2 linked regions of the Thermosynechococcus vestitus BP-1 genome follow. The protein of the gene in region 1 interacts with the protein of each later gene in a pairwise test. Links are inferred from orthologs where the notes say so. Each region holds a gene or a part of one and is shown on either strand. Other genes may lie near its edges.

Region 1 (8,229 bases):
CAAATCAACGGTCTCAATGCTGGGCAGTTGCTGAATCTCAAGACGGGCAAGGGGTTTCCCTGCGCTGGCCGGTATCTGGATAAAGAAGTTGGAGGTGGTCTTCATCAGGCCCCCTTGAGGGCTATTGGCTTCAAGAACAACTTCAGCAAAAACAGAGGGCTGCTCAAAGGCCACTCGCCCATGGGGAAACCCAACCCCCGGAATTATAGGGGTTAAAACAAGGGCAATCCCGAGAGGGCGTAACATCCCCTATTTACCCCGCGAGGGGGGTTCTGTCCCGTGGGCGATCGCGCTACTACAGACCCAGTTTTCTGGCAGTCCCGGATAACCACGCCGCAGCGCCTCTGGACAAATGGTATAGATCGTCAGTTGGCAATCAATCAGTTGCAAACCATATTTCTCCGTTTGCTTCAAGGCCTGCTTGAGGATGGAGTCATTATCGAACTCAGTCGTGCGGTTGCACTGCACACACACCATGTGGTGATGGTGGTGGGGGGACATGGTATTTAATTCGTAGTGCTTGTGCCCCTCAGCCAGTTCCAACTCCCGCAGAATACCCATCCGTGACATCAACTTCACGGTACGATAAACGGTGGATAAACTAATGGAGTGTCCCTGTTTGCGCAACTCATGGTAGAGGTCTTCAGCACTCAGGTGATTGCCCTTAGGCAGATTCTGGAAAATGTTGAGAATAGTTTCTCGCTGTGGCGTCAACCGCCAGCCCTTCTCATTGAGTTCTGCCTTTAAGGCTGCTGCTGTATAAAGTGGCATAGGAGATTCACTTGATCTGCCGGTCTTGGTTTGCATGATAGCCGAGAACAAGTGTCATTTGCAACAACCGGAGCTTATTGAGAATAATTACAATGGTTTTACTGGACTTTTTGCCAATGAGTTGCAATGCTTCACCAGCCCCCATAACGGTGTTCCCCAACTCCCAGATCAATCCCTGAACCACCTCACCCTATGGGGGGATTCAGAATTGCGCCAGCAGAGTTAATTTTTTGGCCGCGGCGGCTTGGGCCGCTGGAACTTCGACATCGGGGTAAAGTCCTCTACGGGCACATCCTTGAGTGCCTGACTCATGAAATCTCGCCAAATGGGTGCCATAAAACCACCCCCCGTTGCCCCCTGCCCCAAGGGCGCATAGTTGTCATTCCCTGCCCAAACAGCCGCTGAGAGTTGGGGCACATAACCCACAAACCAAATATCCCGCTCCGAAGAAGTGGTGCCTGTTTTTCCTGCGGCAGGCCGGCCAATGTTGGCTGCTGTCCCTGTACCACTGGTGATCACACTCTGCAGTGTGTTATTTACAGCGGCGGCGGCCCAAGGATCAAGCACGAGTTTGGGGCGCGGTGTGTGATCCAACAGCAAATTGCCATTGTTGTCGGTGACCTGAATAATTGTTGTCGTGGGAGATTGCCAACCATTATTGGCGAATGTGGCATAGGCAGCGGCCATTTCCAAGGGGGTGAGATCCACCGCTCCCAAGGGCAGGGAAACCACCGGCAGCATGGGACTGGTGATGCCAAGGGTGCGGCAAATTTCAATTACGCGCTCAATGCCCACCTCTTGGCCAAGGACAATCGCGGGAATATTGCGGGACATGGCCAAGGCCATGCGCATAGACATCCCACCCATAAATGAGCCATCGTAGTTGCGAGGCACATACCATCCGTCCCCATCCCGATACTGCACTGGCGAGTCGCTAATGACTGACTCAGGGGTATATTTGCCACTGGCATAGGCGGCATAGTAGACAAAGGGCTTAAAAGCAGACCCCGGCTGGCGCAGGGCTTGGGTGGCTCGATTAAATTGACTGCGGCTGTAGTCCACTCCCCCCACCAGTGCTTTGACATAGTGGGTACGCGGATCCACAGCAGCTAAAGCTAACTGATCTGCGCGCACGCCACTGGCTTGTAGGCTGTCATATCCCCGTCGGATGGCCTCTTCCGCCATTGTTTGCATTTTGAGATCAAGGCTGCTTTGCACCCGCATGCCACCACGAATGACTGCTTCACGGCCAAATTGGCGGGTCAATTCCTGCAACACAGCATCGGTTATCCAAGGGCTACGACTGCGCTGGAAGGAGGTAATTTCCCCCAGCTTGATGGGTTCTTGGGCAGCGGCAGCAGCCTCTTGGGGGGTAATCCAATGCAACTCCACCATCCGATCCAGGACCAATTGCTGCCGTTCCTTGGCGAGATCAAAATCCACAAAGGGGCTATAGGCTTCTGGAGCTTGAATAATCCCAGCCATCATGGCGGCTTCAGCAAGCGTGAGATCTGCAGCATTTTTTTTGAAGTAGCTTTGGGCTGCAGTTTGCACACCGTAGGTGTTGTGTCCCCAATAGACCTGATTGAGGTACATCTCTAAAATTTCGTCTTTGTTGAAGATCTGCTCGAGGCGCATGGCCAAAACGGCCTCAGCCACTTTACGGCTCAGGGAGCGATCGCGAGACAAAAAGAGATTTTTGACCAATTGCATCGTCAGGGTAGAGCCGCCCTGCACAGTACGCCCAGAGGTGAGGTTGACCATCAAGGCACGGGCAATACCAATGGGATTAATACCGCGATGCTGGTAGAAACTGCTGTCTTCGATCGCCAGCACGGCCAGCTTCAAATTGGGCGAGATTTCGTTGAGGGGAACGACTTCGCGGTTTTCTTCATCGTGAAGGCTCACAAGGAGTGTGCCCTTGGCATCGTAAATGTGGGTGGTTTCACTGGGGACATAGCCCCGTAGCGATCGCACATCCGGCAGATTCCGAAAGCTAATCGCTAGGCCCAACAGGCTGCCCCCAATAGCCGCACTCCCAAAGGTCATCCCCACGAGGAAGGTGCGGTTAGCAATTCGCAGTACCCCACGCCAGAAGTTTTCATGTTGGGGGCGAGTTTGGGAGGGGTGTTTGCCAAGGGTAGTGGTGGACACGACAGTCGCTGCCTCAGGCGAATTATTTTTTGCTTCGTATACGATTTTTTATTTGGAGAAAAGTCAGGAATGGCAAAATTGCCGCGCGATCGCAATTGATTGCTATCATAGCCATCCTAGACCAGAAAATGTCCTCACCCCAATCAATGCCCAATCAAATGATGTCTTCAGACCTTGAGGCCACCATTGCACGGCTCCAGCGCGGCGTGGTCGAAACGTTCCCCCATGTCCCTGATTCTGTCAAACCCGAAGAAAATCTCTGGGCCTATTTGCGGCAAACGCAGCGACCGCTCCGAATTAAGTTTGGCATTGATCCAACCGGCAGTGAAATTCACCTCGGTCATAGCATTGTCCTGCGCAAGCTCCGCCAGTTTCAGGATGCGGGGCACTGTGCTGTGCTGATTATTGGTGACTTTACGGCTCAAATTGGCGATCCCACGGGGAAGTCGGAAGTACGCAAACAACTCACCCCTGAGGAGGTCGCTGCCAATGTGCAAACCTACCTTGAACAGGTGAGGCCGATTTTGGATTTTGAGACCCCTGGCCGCTTAGAAATTCGCTACAACTCAGAGTGGCTTGCCAAACTGGACCTGCGCAAAGTGCTTGAGCTTTTGGGAACGATGACGGTGGGCCAGATGCTGGCCAAGGAGGGATTTGCCGAACGTTACGCCAAGGAAACGCCTATTTTTCTCCATGAGTTTCTCTATCCGCTGATGCAGGGCTATGATTCGGTGGCGGTGGCCGCAGATGTGGAATTGGGGGGAACGGATCAAAAGTTTAATATTGCCGTCGGTCGCGATTTACAGCGTCACTTTCGCTTGCCAACCGTGCAATTTGGCCTGCTGATGCCAATTCTAGTGGGGACCGATGGGGTTCAGAAAATGTCCAAGTCCCTTGGCAACTATGTGGCGCTCACGGAGTCGGCAGCCAGTATGTACTCCAAGCTTGAAAAAATTCCCGATGCTTTGGTGAACCAGTACATTGAGCTGCTCACGGATCTGCCTTTGGACAGTTTGCCCACTCATCCTCGCGATCGCCAGAAGGCCTTAGCCCTAGCAGTAGTCAGTCAATACCATGGGCAAGAGCTGGCCCTGCAAACCCAAGCGGAACTGGCGGCGATCGTCACCCAAGGGCAAACGGCACAGGCGGGATCCATTCCAGAGTATTCCCTTGGCGAGTTTCAGTTTCCTGTGAAACTGACCTACGTGCTCAGTCACACCAAGCTCTGCCCCAGCAGCAGCGAAGCCCGGCGGCAAATTCAAGGGGGTGGCGTCCGCCTCAACGGTGAGAAAATTACCGATGTGGATTTTACCCTCACCGCGCCAGAACCCTACGTCAACCAAGTGCTGCAAGTGGGCAAGAAAAAATTCCTGCGCTTTGTGCCCTAGGCGTTTTTTCACCTGCTGCGCCAAGATTGATTCAAGATAGAGGGAGCAGGTTCGGGGGCAGATGGGTGAGCAGGAATGTCAGGCCAAGGTCCGCAGGGAGTGACCCGCCTTGGGCGCCGATGTGCCGCAGCGGCAAACAGATGTCACGTCTCTTGCTCATCTTCAGACTGACCTGCCCAAGCGGCAAAGTGATAGGAGTGAGTTGGCAAGGGTACAAGGTGAGGTTAGGCGTGTGACCCCATGGTGTGGATGGCAACAACGATGAAACAATGGGGAAGGCGGCAGCATCAGGGATGGTTCTGTTGCGTCTTTCAGCAGCGATGATGACTCTTGGGAGCGCGATCGCCCCCCAAGGCAATTCAAAGGCAATTCAGTGAAACAATGACCCTAGGGCTAACTCCAAAATTCGTTAAAATTTTCTTATTTGTTGGCTTGATGCTCTTGAGTACCAGTTTGGCTGTGATTTTTCCCCTGAACTCGGTAGAAGGACTCGGTAGTGGCGTGACCAAAACGGTCTTAGACAATGGCCTGACCGTTCTCATTAAGGAAATTCCCACGGCGCCCGTTGTGAGTTTGCAGGTGTGGTATCGCGTGGGGTCTCGCCATGAACCTAAGGGAGAAAACGGAATTGCTCACCAGCTAGAGCATCTGATGTTTAAGGGGACCCAAAGCCGACCCGTGCAATTTGGGCAGTTGTTTTATGCCCTGGGCAGTTCTTCCAATGCCTTTACCAGCTACGACATGACGGCCTACCACCACACGGTGCGTGCTGACCAACTGGAGCCACTGCTGATCCTTGAAGCGGATCGCCTGCGCCATACCCTCATCACCCCCGATGCCCTTGAAAGTGAAAAGCGGGTGGTGATCTCGGAGCTACAGGGCTATGAAAATAGTCCTGAATATCGCCTCAGTCGTGCGGTGATGGCGGCCCTCTATCCCAAGCATCCCTACGGCTTGCCAGTGGGGGGAACAGCCAGTGATGTGGAGCAGTTGACGCTAGCGGCAGTCAAGAGTTTTTATCAGCAGTACTATCGCCCCGATAATGCTGTGGTGGTGATTGCTGGCAATGTTCGGGCCGCGAGGGCACTGGAGCTGGTCAAGAGCACCTTTGGGGCTATTCCGCAGCCGCCAGAACCTTTGATTTCTCCGCCGCTGCCGCCGCCTGGGGCCGTTTCAGGCCAGCGAATTCGCCTCAGGGAACCGGGGAGTGCGCCGCTACTACAGATTTTGGTGCCCATCCCGGGGATCACCCATCCGGATCAAGCGGCGTTGGATGTCCTGGATATGCTCCTCAGTGGCGGCCGCAGTTCGTACTTTTATCAAGAACTGATGGAAACGGGTCAAGCCAGTTCGGCCTACTCCTACGTAGCTGCATTGCAGGAGGGGGGCTGGTTTGAAATGGGGGCGATCGCCAGCCCCGATCAATCCCTTGAAACCATTGAGCAGAGCATCGGCAAGATGTTGCAGCAACTGGCGGAGCGTCCCCTCAGCCTCGCTGAATTGCAACGCGCCAAACAACAGCTCAAGGCCAATTTTATTCTCCGCAATCGCGATATTGATGCCCAAGCCAGTCAACTGGCCAACGATGAAACCCTCACGGGCGATTACCGCTTTAGCGATCGCCACCTGGCGGCCATTGAAAAGGTCACTGCTGCCGATGTGCAACGGGTGGTGCAGACCTATTTTGGGCGCGATCGCTGGATTGTTGGGGAATTTATTCCCAGTGAATTTGCCGATGTGGAGCTATCAGGTCGGCCGGCGGTCCAAACCACCGCCCACAATCTGATTGGCGAACCCGTCGATCCCCAAACCATTGCCGCCTATTTACCCCAAGGAAGCGCCCAGGCTGCCCCGGCGGTCAAAAACAATGGGGTGGAAACCTTTACCCTTGAAAATGGTCTGCGGGTGCTCTTACTGGTGGATCGCAGTACCCCCACGGTCACCCTGGCGGGGCGGATTGATGCTGGCACCGCCTATGATCTGCTCACGCAGCCGGGGGTTGCCAACCTCACCGCTGCCAATTTGCTCAATGGTACCCGCACCAAAACGGCCCTCACCTTAGCTCAAACCCTTGAGGATCGCGGCATTAGCCTTGAATTCAGCGCCTTTCGCGACGGAGTTGATGTCGAAGGCTATGCCCTAGCCAGTGAGCTACCCACCCTCTTGGCCACCCTTGGCGAAGTGCTGCAGGAGGCCACTTTCCCAGAGGCGGAGTTTAAACTCAGTCAGCAGCGCTACCTAACGGCCCTGGGTCTGGAGGCGGACGATCCTGTGCGCTGGGGGCGCCGCGTTCTGCAGGAAACCCTCTATCCCGCTCATCATCCGCTGCATCCCTTTGCCACCCCTGAGTCGGTGCAGGCCATTCAACGCCAAGATCTCCTGAATTTTTATCGTGCCGCCTATCGGCCGGATCGCACGATTTTGACCCTCGTGGGAGATTTTGACCCCCTGGCGGTGCGATCGCGCCTCAAGGACATTTTTGGCCCTTGGCAGCCGCCAACGGCGCCCCTTTCCCTCACGTTTCCTGCGGTTTCGCCACCCCCGCAAACCCTCTTTCGGAATGCGGTCATTGCCGGTAAAAGCCAAGCAATTACCTATTTAGGGACGCCGGGGATCGATCGCCGGCATCCGCGCTTCTATGCGGCAATGCTGATGAATCACATCTTGGGGGGAGATACCCTGGCCAGCCGCTTGGGCACGGAGATTCGCGATCGCCAGGGGTTAACCTACGGTATCTACAGTTTCTTTACGGCCAGTCGTCAGGCTGGACCTTTCATGATTCAGTTGCAAACTGCCCCCGAAGATACCGCCAAGGCCATTCAGGCCACGCTGCAACTGCTGCGGGAGGCACGCCGCCAGGGATTCACTGCTGCTGAACTGGAGGCGGCCAAGCGGAGCCTCAGTAACACTTATCTAGTGGAGTTGGCCAATGTGGATGTGGTGGCACGGACGCTGTTGGCAAATGCCAGTGTGGATTTACCGCCGCAGGAATTGCAACAGTTTAGCGATCGCCTGCAGCAGGTGAGCTTGGCGGAGGTCAATCAAGCGCTGCGAGAGCTGATTGATCCGGAGCGACTGGTCATTGTCACTGCCGGACCTGCCGTTTCCTTTAGCCCCTAAGACCATGGCCAGCCTTAGCCTAGGACTCTACCAACTGGAACAGTGGGCCGACCAATGGGTGACCGGTCAACTCCGGGATCTGACGCCCATCAGTGGCGGTATCGTCTTTTTGGCAGGACTGCTCACCAGTCTCACCCCCTGTACCCTCTCCATGCTGCCGATTACGGTGGGTTATATCGCCGGCTATGCCAGCAAGCAAAATAGCTCCGGGTTGCGCCAGTCCCTTTGGTTTGCCCTGGGTCTTGCCACCACCTTAACGGTCTTGGGGATAACAGCGACCTTGGCGGGACGCATCTACGGTCAGGTGGGCTGGGGATTGACCCTGGGGGTCAGTTTGGTGGCGATCCTCATGGGGTTGAATTTGCTCGATGCCTTGCCCCTCAGCTTTCCCCGCAGTCGCTTCCTAGAGGAACTGCCGGATCGTGTCCCTGCCAGCTTACAGGCGTATACCCTAGGAGCCACCTTTGGCATCGTTGCTGCCCCCTGTAGCACACCGGTTTTGGCAACGCTCTTGGCGTGGGTGGCCACCACCCAAAACCTCTGGGTGGGGGCAGGTTTGCTCTTGGCCTACACAACGGGTTATGTCGTCCCCCTGATGATCGTGGGTACCTTTAGTGGCGCCCTCCAAAAGCTACTGGCCCTGCGGCAGTGGTCGGGTTGGATCACCAGAATCAGTGGCGTGCTCCTCATTGCCTTTGGGGTGATTGCTTTGGCCACTCGGTTGTAGCGATCGCTCCCCTTCAGATTTTCTTTCCATTGATTCGGCTGGGAGAAACTCCCAGCACTGACCCCCCTT
Region 2 (2,991 bases), 2.1 Mb from region 1 along the record:
GCGACGCTCTACCAACTGAGCTAACTCCCCAATTCTTTCTTTAATATACAGTAAACGAGGACACAATGGTCTTAAATTGGTCTTCCACTTTTGGCCAGCGCTCTTCAGGCGCTGACACACTGAGCGTATAGACCTTACCGCGACTCACGGCAATACTCGACAAATTGTGCCGCTGCTGCGCAGTGTTGCCATCCCCCGGTAGAGTGACCGCATACTCCAGAATGTAGTAGGTCTTATCATCAGCCTTTTGGGAGGTGGCGGCAATTAAGGCAGAACTGCGGCCACTTTCACTGGGAGCAATGATATTACGCAGCAGGCGATCGCCCACCTCCTCGGGCGACCCCAATTCCTCAAGAGACTTGGTGCTGGCAACTGTATTCACCACCACACTGACATTTTCTGTCGTCTCAATAATATCGTGAAAGACCACATCCACTGGGTCTTCAACTTGTACCTGCACCCAGCCACGCGGGTAGAGAAATTCATAGCCATCATAGCTATCGACATAGGCCTGTAACCCACTGGTGGCCGAACAGCCTCCCAGCAACACCACGAAAATAGCCAACGCTGTGGCAAAAAACCGTTGAAGCATACCGTCCCTTTGCGCTGTTCTTCCCTATTGTGACACTGAAGCTGGTGCAGCGGGGCGCCGCAATTCCTGTGGATGGGAGGGAGGAATGCCCTCAATCGTAATCAGGGACTCCGTAACCGCTCGCACAATTGGAATGGCCACCGTTGAGCCATAGGCATCATCTCCCTTGGGTTCATCCACCACCGCCAAAATCACATATTGGGGCTGTTCTAGGGGAAAGACAGCAAAAAAGCTGGTAATACGCAGATTGCTATAGGTACCGCCAATCGCCTTTTGCGCCGTGCCGGTTTTGCCCCCCAAACGATAGCCGGGAATATGGGCGGGTTTCCCTGTGCCAAAGCGCACAACTTCTCCTAGCATTTTGATCACCGCTTGACTGGTGCGCTGGGAAAAGACCCGTCGAGGGGGGGGGTGCTCAAGGCGTTTTTGCAGTTGGCCATTTTCATCGTAGAGGCCGTCAATGACATGGGGAGTGACCATCTTCCCACCGTTAGCGATCGCCGCCAATAGTTGAGCCAAATGGAGCGGCGTCAGGGAAAAGCCTTGGCCAAAGGCCGCCGTTGCCGGTTCAATCGGATAGTTAATAAATTGCTCCGGGGGTTTTAACTGGGCGGCGGTTTCAAAGGGGAGATCACTGCCCACTGTCTCTGTGAGTCCCAAGCGATGGAGATAGCGATAGTAGTGGCGGGCTGGAATGCGGCTCATCATGTGCACCATGGCCACATTGCTAGAGTAGGCGAGAACTTCGGCAATTCGAAGGGCACCGCGGCCGCCGCGTTGACTATAGTCACTATTTTGAATGGGCCAACCGCCCACAAAAATCCGCCCCTCATCGGGCAGCACCGTATCAGGAGTAATGGCATTGAGTTCGAGGGCAATGGCCGTATTGATTGGCTTAAAGGTTGATCCTGGTTCATAGAGGTCCGACACCGCCCAGTTGCGAAAAAGGGCTGGATCAGCGCGGTAGTAATGATTGGGATCGTAGGAGGGTTCTGAGACCAGGGCTCGCAGCGCCCCGGTTTTCACGTCTAGGACAATGACCGTGCCCCGTTTAGCATTGAATTTGCGTAACTGCCGTTGCAGGGCTTGGCGTGCCGTTTGTTGCAGACGACTATCAATCGTGAGGCGCACATGGTAGCCGTGACTCAAGGCCCGCGGATCCGCAGGGGCAAGGGCTGGCAGCCACTCCCCTAGGGCATTTATCGAGAGGAGTTGGCGGCTATGGGGAACCTGTAAAAATTGATTCTGGCTAAACTCAATCCCTGCCTGACCCTGGTGGTCGCGATCCACATAGCCAACAATGCCCGCCATGAGTTCCTGCTGCGGATAAATGCGCTGCCAGGCTTGGTTGAGTTCTAGGCCATCGTAGTTGAGGGCGCGAATTTTGGCGGCGGTGTCTTCATCAATGTCGTAGGCAAGGGGGACGCCTGTGGGATAGGTGCTAAATTTGGCCACCAGTTGCTCTGGGGATTGCCGGAGTAAAGGCGCTAGATCGCGGGCGATCGCTGGCCGCGCCACTTTGAACTGAATCGGATGGGCAAAGAGGGTAAACACCGGTCGATCTAGGGCGACAACCGTCTCTCGGCGATCGGTAATTGGGTAGCGTGCCAAGGCTGGCGGGGTATAGCGCCGTTGTTGTTGCTGTGCCCGTGCCGCTAGGGTTTCCCCCTGAACCACTTGCAAATAAATGAGACGGGCAACCACCCCCCCCATCACCATGAGTAAAAAGCCAAAGATCAGACCGATGCGCAGGGGAGGTAGGGATTGATTTGGGAAGCGGGCAGTTGTCATGGTACCGGTCAGTAATTGACAGTGCGCTGAGGCGGTGGCGTCACGGGGAGCCCTTCAAAATGAGTTTTGGTAGCAATCTTGCCTTCATTGGGCACAAAAAGAACGTTCTGTGGCGTTTGGGGCACGAGGCCTTGGGGCGCCCGTTGCACTTGCTGTGTCACCCGATAACGGAGGGTTTCATTGCTCACCAGTAGCTCCCGCTCCTGGCGTTTTAGGGTTTCCAAGCGGTCGTATGCTCGACTCCACTGCTGCTGAGAGAGGGCTGACCAACCGTAGAGAGGCAACACCGCTACGAGGGCAGCGGCGGCCGCTACCCCAGAAACCCATTGCATCCCGAGCAAAGTTTTTTGCCAAAGGGGTACTTGCGGCTTGGGCAGTGGCCGAATTTCCGTCAGCCTTGGCGAGGATTGGGAAATAAATCGGGATTTGAATTTAGGGGCAGCAACCATAAACTCCAGCACTCCTCGGCAATTGATTACCCTAAAGGATTATGAGGCACTGTAAAGATACCCATGAATAAACTATTATTTCGGCCATTCATGCAGAAGTACGCACCGCAATTCGTAGCTTCGCCGATCGCGATCGCGGGTTCAGGCTCACTTCCACTG

The links.
Region 2: the proteins of TLL_RS00240 (region 1) and TLL_RS10505 interact in binary tests that used the Escherichia coli proteins (3 or more experiments, as listed by UniProt). The link is inferred for Thermosynechococcus vestitus BP-1 from one-to-one orthologs.

What each region holds. Positions count from the first base shown.
Region 1 is NC_004113.1:41,592-49,820, forward strand. The notes cover bases 460-3,341. They hold TLL_RS00240 (transglycosylase domain-containing protein), read right to left. Parts: upstream 2,926-3,341; coding sequence 994-2,925; downstream 460-993. Other genes in these bases: TLL_RS00235 (transcriptional repressor), read right to left, coding at 460-771; tyrS (tyrosine--tRNA ligase), read left to right, coding at 3,087-3,341. Also shown: TLL_RS00230 (hypothetical protein), read right to left, coding at 1-246; more of TLL_RS00235, read right to left, coding at 250-459; more of tyrS, read left to right, coding at 3,342-4,313; TLL_RS00250 (M16 family metallopeptidase), read left to right, coding at 4,695-7,433; TLL_RS00255 (cytochrome c biogenesis protein CcdA), read left to right, coding at 7,438-8,160. UniProt on the Escherichia coli protein: Cell wall formation. Synthesis of cross-linked peptidoglycan from the lipid intermediates.
Region 2 is NC_004113.1:2,153,428-2,156,418, reverse strand. It holds TLL_RS10505 (peptidoglycan D,D-transpeptidase FtsI family protein), read right to left. Parts: upstream 2,384-2,991; coding sequence 617-2,383; downstream 1-616. Other genes in the region: rsmH (16S rRNA (cytosine(1402)-N(4))-methyltransferase RsmH), read right to left, coding at 2,921-2,991; TLL_RS10500 (hypothetical protein), read right to left, coding at 2,392-2,832; psbP (photosystem II reaction center PsbP), read right to left, coding at 41-592. UniProt on the Escherichia coli protein: Essential cell division protein that catalyzes cross-linking of the peptidoglycan cell wall at the division septum. Required for localization of FtsN.